DNA from 3 places in the Pseudonocardia sp. NPDC049154 genome. Region 1 is predicted to be linked to each of the others. Evidence: riboswitches for the same ligand, from Rfam matches in the RefSeq annotation. Region 1 holds a riboswitch; each other region holds the start of a gene.

Region 1 (3,262 bases):
GCTCGGGCGGGCGACCGAACCGGCGGGCGTCCCCACGGAACGCCGTCCTGTGCTCGACGGCCCCGGCCCGGGTCAGGTCTGCCGCGAACACCCCGTTGGCGTACCGACCGGCCAGGGACCGGCCGGCGTCGGACGTGCTGGCCCGCACGATCGGTGGCCGCCCCTGCCGCGACGGCGGCACGGCGAGCCGCCCGCGGACCGTGAACTGGTCGCTCTCGTGGTCCACCGCGGCGCCCGACCACAGGTCCGTCACGATCCCGACGAACTCCTCGGCGCGCGCGTAGCGGGTGTCCCGCGGCGGGTGCGCCGGGAGCCCGAAGTTTGCCGCGGCGGCGCCGGAGTGCGAGGTCACGACATTCCAGGCCAGCCGGCCGCCGCTGAGCACGTCGAGCGAGAGCAGCCGCTCGGCCAGCCGGAACGGGTCGTTGTAGGTGGTCGACGCGGTCAGCATGAAGCCGACGTGCTCGGTCGCCTCGATCGCGGCGGTCCACGCGGTGAAGCGGTCCAGCCCGTCCGCGACGGCGGTGGTCGGGTCGGTGATCTGCGAGCCGTCCCCGGTGAACACGGCGTCGAGCAGCCCGGCCTCCGCGAGCTGCGCGAACTCCGCCCAGTACGCGGGGTCGTACAGCGAGAACCGCTTCAGCCGCGGGGAGAGCCAGGCCTCGGGCAGGTTGCCGTAGGTCCGCAGGTTGTAGGCGAGGAAGATCCCGTCCCGGCTCATCAGACGCCCCACGCCTTCGCGAGCAGCTCGTAGCTGCGCACCCGGTCGGCGTGCTCGGTGGTGATCGTCGTGACGATCAGCTCGTCCGCGCCGGTGACCCGCGCCAGCGTCTCCAGCCGCTCGGTCACCGTGGCGGGCGACCCGACGAACTGGGTGTCCACCCGGTCCTGCACCGCGGCCCTCTCCTGGGCGGTCCACTCGCGGGCCCGCGCCTGCTCCGGCGTGACGTACGGCTGTGCGCCGCGGCCGCTGCGGATGTCGAGGACCCACTGCGCGTAGGGCGCGGCGAGCTCTTGGGCCCGCTCGTCGTCGTCCGCGACGACGACGTCCGCGGAGACCAGCACCTGCGGCCGCGCCAGCCGACCGGGGCGGAACGCAGCCCGGTACGCCTCCACCGCGTCGAGCACCGCGTTCGGCACCGTGTGGTAGCTCGCCGCGAACGGCAGGCCCAGCTCACCCGCCACCTGCGCGCTCGCCCCGGCGCTCGCGCCCAGGACCAGCACCTCCACGTCCGCGCCCTTGGCCGGGGTGACCTCGAGCGGGCGCCCGTCCGCGCGGCGGGAGGTCCCGTCGAAGTAGGACAGGATGTCCAGGACCTGCGCGCGGTAGTCCGGCGGGAGGTCGTCCGCGCTGAAGCCGAGGAGCTCGCCGAAGGTCCCGAACAGCGACAGGTCCCCGACGAACCGGGCGGGCGGCGGGATCAGCAGCCCGTCGACGACCCGGGCGGGCGGAGGCGGCGGGGCCTGGGCACCGTCCGCCGCGCCTGCCGCCTGGCCCTGCCGGATCAGGGTCAGCAGCTTGTGCAGGTCGAACCGGCCGAGCCCCACGTCGATCCGCCCGGGATGCACGGCGCCGACCGTCCCGAACTGCTCGGCCACCGACAGCGGCGCCGTGTTCGGCAGCTGCACCGCGCCCGACCCGACCCGGATCCGCTCCGTGGCCGCGGCGATCAGGGCAACCAGCACCGGCGTCGACGACGAGGCGACGCCCGGGTTGAGGTGGTGCTCGGCGACCCAGTAGCGGTGGTAGCCCGCCCGCTCGGCCACCTGGGCCAGGTCGATCGAATGGCGCAGCCCGTCCCCGGCCGTCCCGCCGGCGGGCACCGGCGAGAGGTCGAGCACGGACAGCGGCGGACGGTGGGCGGACATGCGTACCTCCGGGACGGGGCCCGGTTCGACGACGGGCCACCAGAGCGACTGAGCGGCTGGGCTGCCGCGGGGGCAGCCGGCGGTCAGCCCGGACAGCAGGCGCTGGCGACCCGGAGCAGGTCGACGTGTCGCCTGCGGGCGCCGACGAACCCCACCGTCGGCGGCGACCACGAGCCCCTCGCCGCTGCCCCGACCCTCACCACTGCCCCCATCGCTCCCGGCGTGAGCACCCGTGCCGTGGCCGGCGGGTTGCTGCGGCGTCGTCGAGCCAGGTCTCTCGGCCGCTCTGGATGGTGGCCCGGAGGCCGTGGTCCGACTCTACGTCCCGCGGTGCGACCGCCGTCAATCCTCCGGACCGACGAGGTGCTCACAGGCCCCGCTGCCGTCACCGCCGGGGTTCGCAGGGACAGCGAAACCGCTCGGCCAACTCCTCTGCGATGGCCTCCTCAGAACGTCAACGCGGCCTTCGTCGCGTCGGGATCCGGTTGACCTCGACACGGGCGAAGGTGTCGGCGCGCTAGGGAGTCCTCGTTGATCCGGTCCCCCCGGGCTGGCGAAGAGGCAGGCAGACCCGGCTGGGACGTCGGGGACCCGTCCACACCGTGTTACGCGCGACCACAGCGTCGTCGATCGACTCCTCGCAGATCCTGCCGTCCGTGTTGGTGTTGCGGTCGAAGCGGGGGAAGTTGCCGCTGGAGACGTCGACTCGGATGCGGTGCCCGGCGCGGAACACGTTGGCCGTGGCGGCCATGTCGATCTCGATCTCGTAGACCTCGCCGGGGGTCAGGAGGTCCGGCCGGGCGAGTCCCTCGTGGTAGCGGGGGCGGAGCCTTGCCGGCCTCGGCCGCCGCCCGGAACAGCGCGGGGTTGAAGTCGTGGCGCGCATGCCGCCGACGGCGATGTCCCGTGGCCGCCGTCAGAGCCTCCGCTTGTCCTCAGTCGACGCCGAGCTGCTCGAGGGTTCGCTGGGCGGCGGCGAGCTCCTCGCGCAGCTGTGCCACACGCTCCTGCTGACGCCGACGGGCCTCGACCAGTGCCGACGTGATCACCTCGGCGACCGCCGGTGGAAGGGAGCGGGACACCGCCGCGACGTCGGTCGCCTGAACCGGCGTCGACGACACGACCCGCTTCGCGCCCACCAACACCTCCACCGTCCAGTCGCCTTCGGCGCTCGAGGTCAGGCTGACCGTCAGCGCACCCGAGCGCTCGCCTCGCTTACGGGTACGCGCGGGGGCGGCTTTCCCGGACTTCACCGGTGTCGGCTGCTCGGGCGCCGACTCTGCCGGCCCAGGTAGGTCGGGGGTCGAGGTCAACGGCGCAGCCGACGCCGTGGACCTGGCAGACCGCCGAGCGCGGACGGGACGGGCGGGCGTCGCAGGTGGAGCCGTCGTGT
Region 2 (3,262 bases), on a different contig from region 1:
CGGACCGCCGTGTTCGCCTCCGTCCCGGACCTCGACGCGGGCGCTGCGACGGCCCTCGAGATCCTGCAGCTCGACCCGCCGCCGCAGATCCTCGCGGTGACCGAGCCGGAGCTCGCGGCGCTGTTCCCCGAGGACCCGGGGTTCGAGCCGGGCCGGACGAACCTGCGGGCGGTCGTCGGCGTCGACCAGGCGGAGGCGGTGCGGGAGATCGTGGAGCGGGGTGGTGGCACCGTCTCGGGCGTGCGGCCCGACGCGGTGCGCTTCCTCGCGACCTTCATCAACAACCACACCACGGTGCGGGCCAAGGCCAAGCGCACCGAGCTGTACCACGTCCTGGTGCGCGGCAACGCGATCCTGGGCAAGCGGGCGCTGATCGCCGAAGCCTTCGCGGACGCGACCGTGCAGCTGGAGGGCATCCGCGGCCCCGAAGGCCCGTGCCTGATGGCCCGGATCCTCGCCCCGCACCGCGACGACGCCCTGGTGCACACGGGCATGGAGCGCCTGCGTGCCGAGGGCCTCGCGGTCGACAGCCCGCACAGCTGGGTGGTCCACGAGGACATGCCGCCGCGCTGGGCCGCCGCGGACCGCTTCGACCCGGCGGGCCTGCTCAACCCCGGCAAGCTCCCGCGGGGCTGAACCGGCGCGGGAGCCCGGCCCCCGGCTCCCGCGCCGCTGTCAGCGCCGGACCCTCGGCTCGCTCACCGGAGAGGGCCGGCGCCCGGGTCGACCCGTCCCCGGGCGCCGGCACCGGCTGCTCAGACCCCGCGGGGGCGCGGTTGCGGTCGACGTTGCCGGGCAGCGGCGGGGTGTGCGCGGCCTCCCCGCTCGCCTCCTTGTGGAACGCCCCGCCCTTCGCTCCGGCCCGACGAGCTGGGCACTGACGGGCGATCGTCCGGACGTTCGGGGCGGGCTCCGGCGCCGCGTTCTCCCTGGTGGACGCCAAGGGTGTCCTGTCCGGACAATCGAGCGCGGCCTCGATCACACTCGTCACCCGGAGGATTGACGGAGGCGCCCTCCTGATCCGTAGAGTGAGGAGCGGCCCCACGGGGGCCACACCATCCAGAGCGGCCGAGAGACCTGGCTCGACGACGCCGCAGCAACCCCCCGTCCGACGGGTGCGGGTGCTAAAGCCGGGAGCGATGGAGGAGTCATGTTTCTCGGGGTGCGGCGGCGCCACGTGGATCTCCTGCGCACGGCCAGCGCGGGCTGTCGGGCCTGAGGAAGGCCCGATCCCCGTCCCTTCTCCCTCAGGAGAGGTCTGCCCGCATGGCCCCCTTCCACCTGGCCGTCGCGCTCGACGGTGCCGGCTGGCACCCCGCCGCCTGGCGCGAGCCCGGCGCCCGCCCCGATCTGCTCTTCACCGCCCGCTACTGGGCGGCCCTGGCCCGCGCCGCCGAGCGCGGCCTGCTCGACCTGGTCACGATCGAGGACGGCCTGGGCCTGCAGTCCGGCGACCACCTCGCGACCGTGGACCGCCGCACCGACCAGGTCCGCGGGCGGCTCGACGCCGAACTGGTCGCCGCGTTCGTCGCGCCGCTGACCCGCCACGTGGGGCTCGTCCCGACCGTCACGACCACGCATACCGAGCCCTTCCACATCGCCTCGGCGATCTCGACGCTCGACCACGACAGCCACGGCCGGGCCGGATGGCGGGTGCAGACCTCGGCCCGCGCCGACGAGGCGGCCCACTTCGGCCGCCGCACGCTCCCGGAGATCCGCCGCGAGACGCTCGGCACGCCGGAGACGGCCGCCGCGGTGGCGGACCTGTTCGAGGAGGCGGCCGACGCCGTCGAGGTCGTCCGGCGGTTGTGGGACAGCTGGGAGGACGACGCCGAGATCCGCGACGCCGCCACGAACCGCTTCCTCGACCGCGACAGGATCCACACGGTCGACTTCGAGGGACGCTTCTTCTCGGTCCGCGGCCCGGGGATCGTGCCGCGGCCGCCGCAGGGCCAGCCCCTCGTCGTCGCGCTCGCCCACGCCCGGGCCGCGTACGAGCTGGCCGCCCGCGCCGCCGACGTCGTGTTCACCACCCCGCAGGGCGCGGCCGACATCCCGGCGATCCTCGGCGAGATCGGCGCCGCCCAGCACGCGGTCGGCCGCACACTCCCGCCGCTCCGGGTCCTGGCGGACCTCGTGGTGGTCCTCGACACCGACGCCGACGCGGCCCACGCCCGGCTCCGGCGGCTGGAGGAGCACGGCCCGCTGCGCTCCGACGCCGCGGTGCTGGCGGGCACCCCGACCGCGCTCGCCGACCTGCTGGAGTCCTGGCGGGACGAAGGGGTCGACGGCTTCCGGCTGCGGCCGGCCGTGCTGCCCACCGACCTCGACGCGATCGTCGACGGGCTGGTCCCCGAGCTGCAGAGGCGCGGCCTGTTCCGCACCGCCTACGAGTCGGGCACCCTGCGCGAACGCTTCGGCCTGGAACGGCCGGCCAGCCGGTACGCCCGGGCGGAGGTGGCCTGATGACCGCGAAGAAGCAGGTGATCCTCGGGGCCTACTTCCCGGGCGTCAACCACGACACCGTGTGGAGCGACCCGGCGTCGGGCAGCCACATCGACTTCGCCTCGTTCGAGCACTGGGCCCGCACCGCCGAGCGCGGCACGTTCGACCTGCTGTTCCTGGCCGAGGGGCTCCGGCTGCGCACCCGCGGCGGCCAGGTCTTCGACCAGGACGTCGTCGGGCGGCCGGACACGTTCACGGTGCTGGCCTCGCTGGCCGCGGTGACCGAGCACATCGGCCTCGCCGGCACGATCAACTCGACCTTCAACGAGCCCTACGAGCTGGCCCGCAAGTTCGCGACGCTGGACATCCTGTCCGGCGGGCGGGCCGCGTGGAACGTCGTGACCAGCTCCGACGCGGACACCGGCGAGAACTTCCGGCGCGGCGGCTACCTGGCGCACGACCAGCGGTACGAGCGCGCGGGGGAGACCCTCGACGCCGTCCGGGCGCTGTGGGACTCCTGGGGTTCCGACGCCGTGGTGGCGGACCCGGCGAGCGGGCGGTTCCTGCGCGACGGGCACGTGGGCGACTTCGCCTTCCGCGGCGCCCAGTTCGACATCGCCGGGCGCTTCAGCACCCCGCGCAGCCCGCAGGGGCATCCCGTGGTGCTGCAGGCGGGGGAGTCGCCGGCCGGCCGGGACTTCGCGGCCTCGCGGTCCGACGCGATCTTCTCCCGCTACCAGAAGTTCGACGAGGCACGCGCCTTCTATGCCGACGTCAAGGCGCGGGTGGCGAAGTTCGGCCGCGACCCCGACCAGGT
Region 3 (3,262 bases), on a different contig from region 1:
AGCCTGCGCCGGCTGCTCGGAGGCCTGCTCGTCGCCGCGGTCCTCGGCGTCGCCGTCGGGCTCGCGGTGGGGTCGTCCACCAGGGTCGACGAGGCCACCCGCCCGGTCTTCCAGTTCCTCCGGATGATCTCGCCCTTGTCCTGGGCCCCGGTCGCGATCGGGGTGTTCGGGATCGGGCACCGGCCCGTCGTGTTCCTGGTCGCGGCGGCCGCGGTGTGGCCGGTGGTGCTCAACACCGTCGCCGGCGTGCGGTCGGTCGACCCGGGCCACGTCCTCGCCGTGCGCTCGCTCGGCGCGACCCGCGGTGAGGTGCTCACCACCGTCGTGCTGCCGACCGTGCGCCCGCACCTGCTCACCGGGCTGCGGCTCGCCCTCGGCCTCGCCTGGGTCGTCCTGGTGCCCGCGGAGATGCTCGGCGTCACCTCCGGGCTCGGCTACGAGATCCTCAACTCCCGCGACCAGCTCGCGTACGACAAGGTCATGGCCGTCATCCTGGTCATCGGTGTGCTGGGTTACCTGCTCGACACCCTGGCCCGGCGGCTGCTGCGGTCGGCCTGAGACGGGGAGCGCTGCCGGCGACGCGGAGCCTGCGATGCGTCACGACGCTGGTCGCGGGGGTCGTGCCGGTCACGTCGGAATCGTTCGGCCGGGCGGCTTGCGCCAGACCGACACGTGGCCCTCGCTGTCGGAGGTGAAGGGGGTGCGGTCCCAGTCCGCGAACCGTTCCTCCAGGTCGAGCCCGGCCAGGCGGGCCATGAGGTCGCACTCCGACGGCCAGATGTAGCGGAAGTTCCCGGCGCGGTAGGTCACCGTCCCGTCGGCGTCGCGCCGGTAGTGGTGCGAGACGGTGTGCTGACCGACGAGGTCGTAGGTGTCGACGCCGACATGCCCGTCGCCGACGTCGAAGGGGACCGCCAGCTGGCCCGGTGGCAGTCGGCGCAGCGGGGGCACCCACAGTTCGACGACGAACCGCCCGCCCGGGCCGAGGTGCCGGGCGGCGTTGCGGAAGCAGGTCACCTGCTCGTCCTGCGTGCACAGGTTGGCGATGCTGTTCCAGACCAGGTAGACGAGCGAGAACCACCCCGGGACGGTGGTCGTGGCCATGTCCCCGACGACGACCGGCAGCGTCTCGGCGTCCACCTTGCCGCGCAGCCGGGTCAGCATCGGTTCCGAGAGCTCGATGCCGGTGACGGGCACGCCGCGGGCGGCGAGCGGGATCGCGACGCGCCCGGTCCCGACGGCGAACTCCAGGGCGGGTCCGGGCCCGGCGAGGCGGGCCAGGAACGCGACGGCGGGGTGGAGCACCTCCGGGGCGAACCTGTCGGCGTTGACCTCGTCGTAGCGCTCCGCAGTCGCAACGTCCCACACATCGCTCGTCGGCACACCGAACAGCGTCGCCGCCCGGTGGCGGGGTGTCGATCGAGTTCCTCCCGGCCGCCGATCATGGTCGGAGGACACCGCCCCGCGGTGCCGCCAGGTGGACGGCGGAGCGGGATGTCCGGACGTTTCGCCTGTTCAGTGGGGGTGTGGTGGCCGTGGCACCTGCACGTTCACGCGCTTGACAATCGGAACGGGTGACGGGTTGAGTGCAGGTTGTCCATCCTGAGCGGCCGAGAGACCCGGCTCGACGACGCCGCAGCAACCGCACCGAACGGTGCCGGTGCTTCCGCCGGGAGGGATGGGGGAGCCGTGCGCACGAGGAGCCAGGAGATCTGGTCCCGGCGCCGGCACGTCGACTTCTGCCGCACCGAGGCCGCCCTTTGTCGGTGACGACCACCGCGCCCGCCCGCCGGCGACCGCCGGCCGCGGACGCCCCGTCGTCCCCGATCCTGCGTCCTCCCGGAGCACAGCCATGTCCGTACCCGTTCCTCCCGATCCCACCGATCCGACCGAGCCGGCGGCCCTCGACCGTCGTCCCGACCTCGGCGACCGACTGCTCGCGTCGCTCGAGGCGCTGGTCGAGCAGCACCGCCGGCGCGCCACCGGCGACGCCACCGCCGACGGGGAACTGATCGCGGCCGAGGCGGCCCACCGGCTCGCGGTGGCGCGCACCGCCCCGTCGCGCACGCCGGGCTGACGGCGCACCAGGACCCGCAGGACCGACGTAGTCGCCTCCGACGGCCGCCGCCCCGACCGGTGGCGGCCGTCGGCGGCCCGGACCAGCCGAGGGACCGGATGACCGGACCCGCCGTCGACACGCTGCCCGTGGTCGACCTCTCCCGCTTCCGCGCCGAACCGGAGGAGCGCGCCCGCTCCGGGCCGAACTGCGCGCCGCCGCCCGCGAGGTCGGCTTCTCCTACGTGACCGGGCACGGTGTCCCCGCCGAGGTGACGGGCGGCATCGACACGTTGGCCCGGCGTTTTTTCGCGCTGCCCGTGGAGCAGCGGCTGGAGATCGAGAACGTCCACTCGCCCTAGTTCCGCGGCTACACCCGCACCGGTACCGAGCACACCAGCGGCACCGCGGACTGGCGCGAGCAGATCGACGTCGGGCCCGAGCGCCGGTGGAGCAGCGGCCGGGGGACCCGGACTGGGTGCGGCTGATCGGGCCGAACCAGTGGCCCACGGCGCTGCCGTGGGGCGCCCGGACCCGGACTCCGACCAGGGCGTCGGCGTGCACAAGGACTACGGCTACCTCGCCCTCCTGCAGCAGGACGAGGTGGGCGGGCTGCAGGTCGAAGGTCCGGACGGGCGGTGGATCGACGCCACCCCGATCCCCGGCACGTTCGTGGTCAACATCGGCGAGATGCTGGAGATCGCGACGCAGGGCTACCTGACAGCGACCCGGCACCGGGTGGTCAGCCCACCGGTGGGGGTGGACCGGTTCTCGGTGCCGTTCTTCCTCGGCCCGCGGCTGGACGCCGTCGTCGAGCCGCTGGAGCTGCCCGCCGAGCTGGCCGCGCAGGTCCGCGGGGTGAGCGAGGACCCGGACAACCCCCTGCACGCGCAGTTCGGGGAGAACGCCGTGGTGGGCTGGCTCCGTTCGCACCCGCGGGTGGCCGAGAAGTACTGGTCGGACGTGCGGGCGAGGCGGGCGTGACGTCCGGAAGGACGTCGTCTGGTAGATCGGCACGGCACGTGGTCCACGCGGAGCCGTTCCACGTCTCGAACCAGCTCTCCAGCCTCGACCACGGCTCGCGGGGCCGGGCCGGCTGGCTGCTGGGCACGGAGGCGACCGCCGCCCGCGCCGCGGCGCACGGCGTGCGGCACCAGGCCGATCCGTCGGTGCTCGCCGCGGAGGCGGCCGACGTCGTCGACGCCGC

What was found. A riboswitch is a leader RNA that binds a small molecule or an ion and turns the genes downstream of it on or off. The one in region 1 is predicted to bind S-adenosylmethionine.
Region 2: it holds a riboswitch for S-adenosylmethionine, as region 1 does, so the genes downstream of both, AB0B41_RS29050 (LLM class flavin-dependent oxidoreductase) here and AB0B41_RS03500 (LLM class flavin-dependent oxidoreductase) in region 1, are expected to answer to the same signal.
Region 3: it holds a riboswitch for S-adenosylmethionine, as region 1 does, so the genes downstream of both, AB0B41_RS02480 (hypothetical protein) here and AB0B41_RS03500 (LLM class flavin-dependent oxidoreductase) in region 1, are expected to answer to the same signal.

What each region holds. Positions count from the first base shown of each region.
Region 1 covers NZ_JBEZDN010000003.1:166,684-169,945, forward strand. Annotated here, with positions in the region: gene AB0B41_RS03495 (LLM class flavin-dependent oxidoreductase) at 1-721, opposite strand, end outside; gene AB0B41_RS03500 (LLM class flavin-dependent oxidoreductase) at 721-1,869, opposite strand; SAM riboswitch class I at 2,075-2,166, opposite strand; gene AB0B41_RS03505 (CocE/NonD family hydrolase) at 2,387-2,770, opposite strand; gene AB0B41_RS03510 (DUF6319 family protein) at 2,805-3,182, opposite strand.
Region 2 covers NZ_JBEZDN010000079.1:13,226-16,487, forward strand. Annotated here, with positions in the region: gene AB0B41_RS29045 (FAD-binding protein) at 1-636, shown strand, start outside; SAM riboswitch class I at 1,053-1,146, shown strand; gene AB0B41_RS29050 (LLM class flavin-dependent oxidoreductase) at 1,267-2,466, shown strand; gene AB0B41_RS29055 (NtaA/DmoA family FMN-dependent monooxygenase) at 2,466-3,262, shown strand, end outside.
Region 3 covers NZ_JBEZDN010000002.1:142,903-146,164, forward strand. Annotated here, with positions in the region: gene AB0B41_RS02470 (ABC transporter permease) at 1-558, shown strand, start outside; gene AB0B41_RS02475 (class I SAM-dependent methyltransferase) at 628-1,383, opposite strand; SAM riboswitch class I at 1,595-1,685, shown strand; gene AB0B41_RS02480 (hypothetical protein) at 1,853-2,077, shown strand; gene AB0B41_RS02485 (hypothetical protein) at 2,176-2,304, shown strand; gene AB0B41_RS02490 (hypothetical protein) at 2,301-2,417, shown strand; gene AB0B41_RS02495 (2OG-Fe(II) oxygenase family protein) at 2,575-3,039, shown strand; gene AB0B41_RS02500 (hypothetical protein) at 3,078-3,262, shown strand, end outside.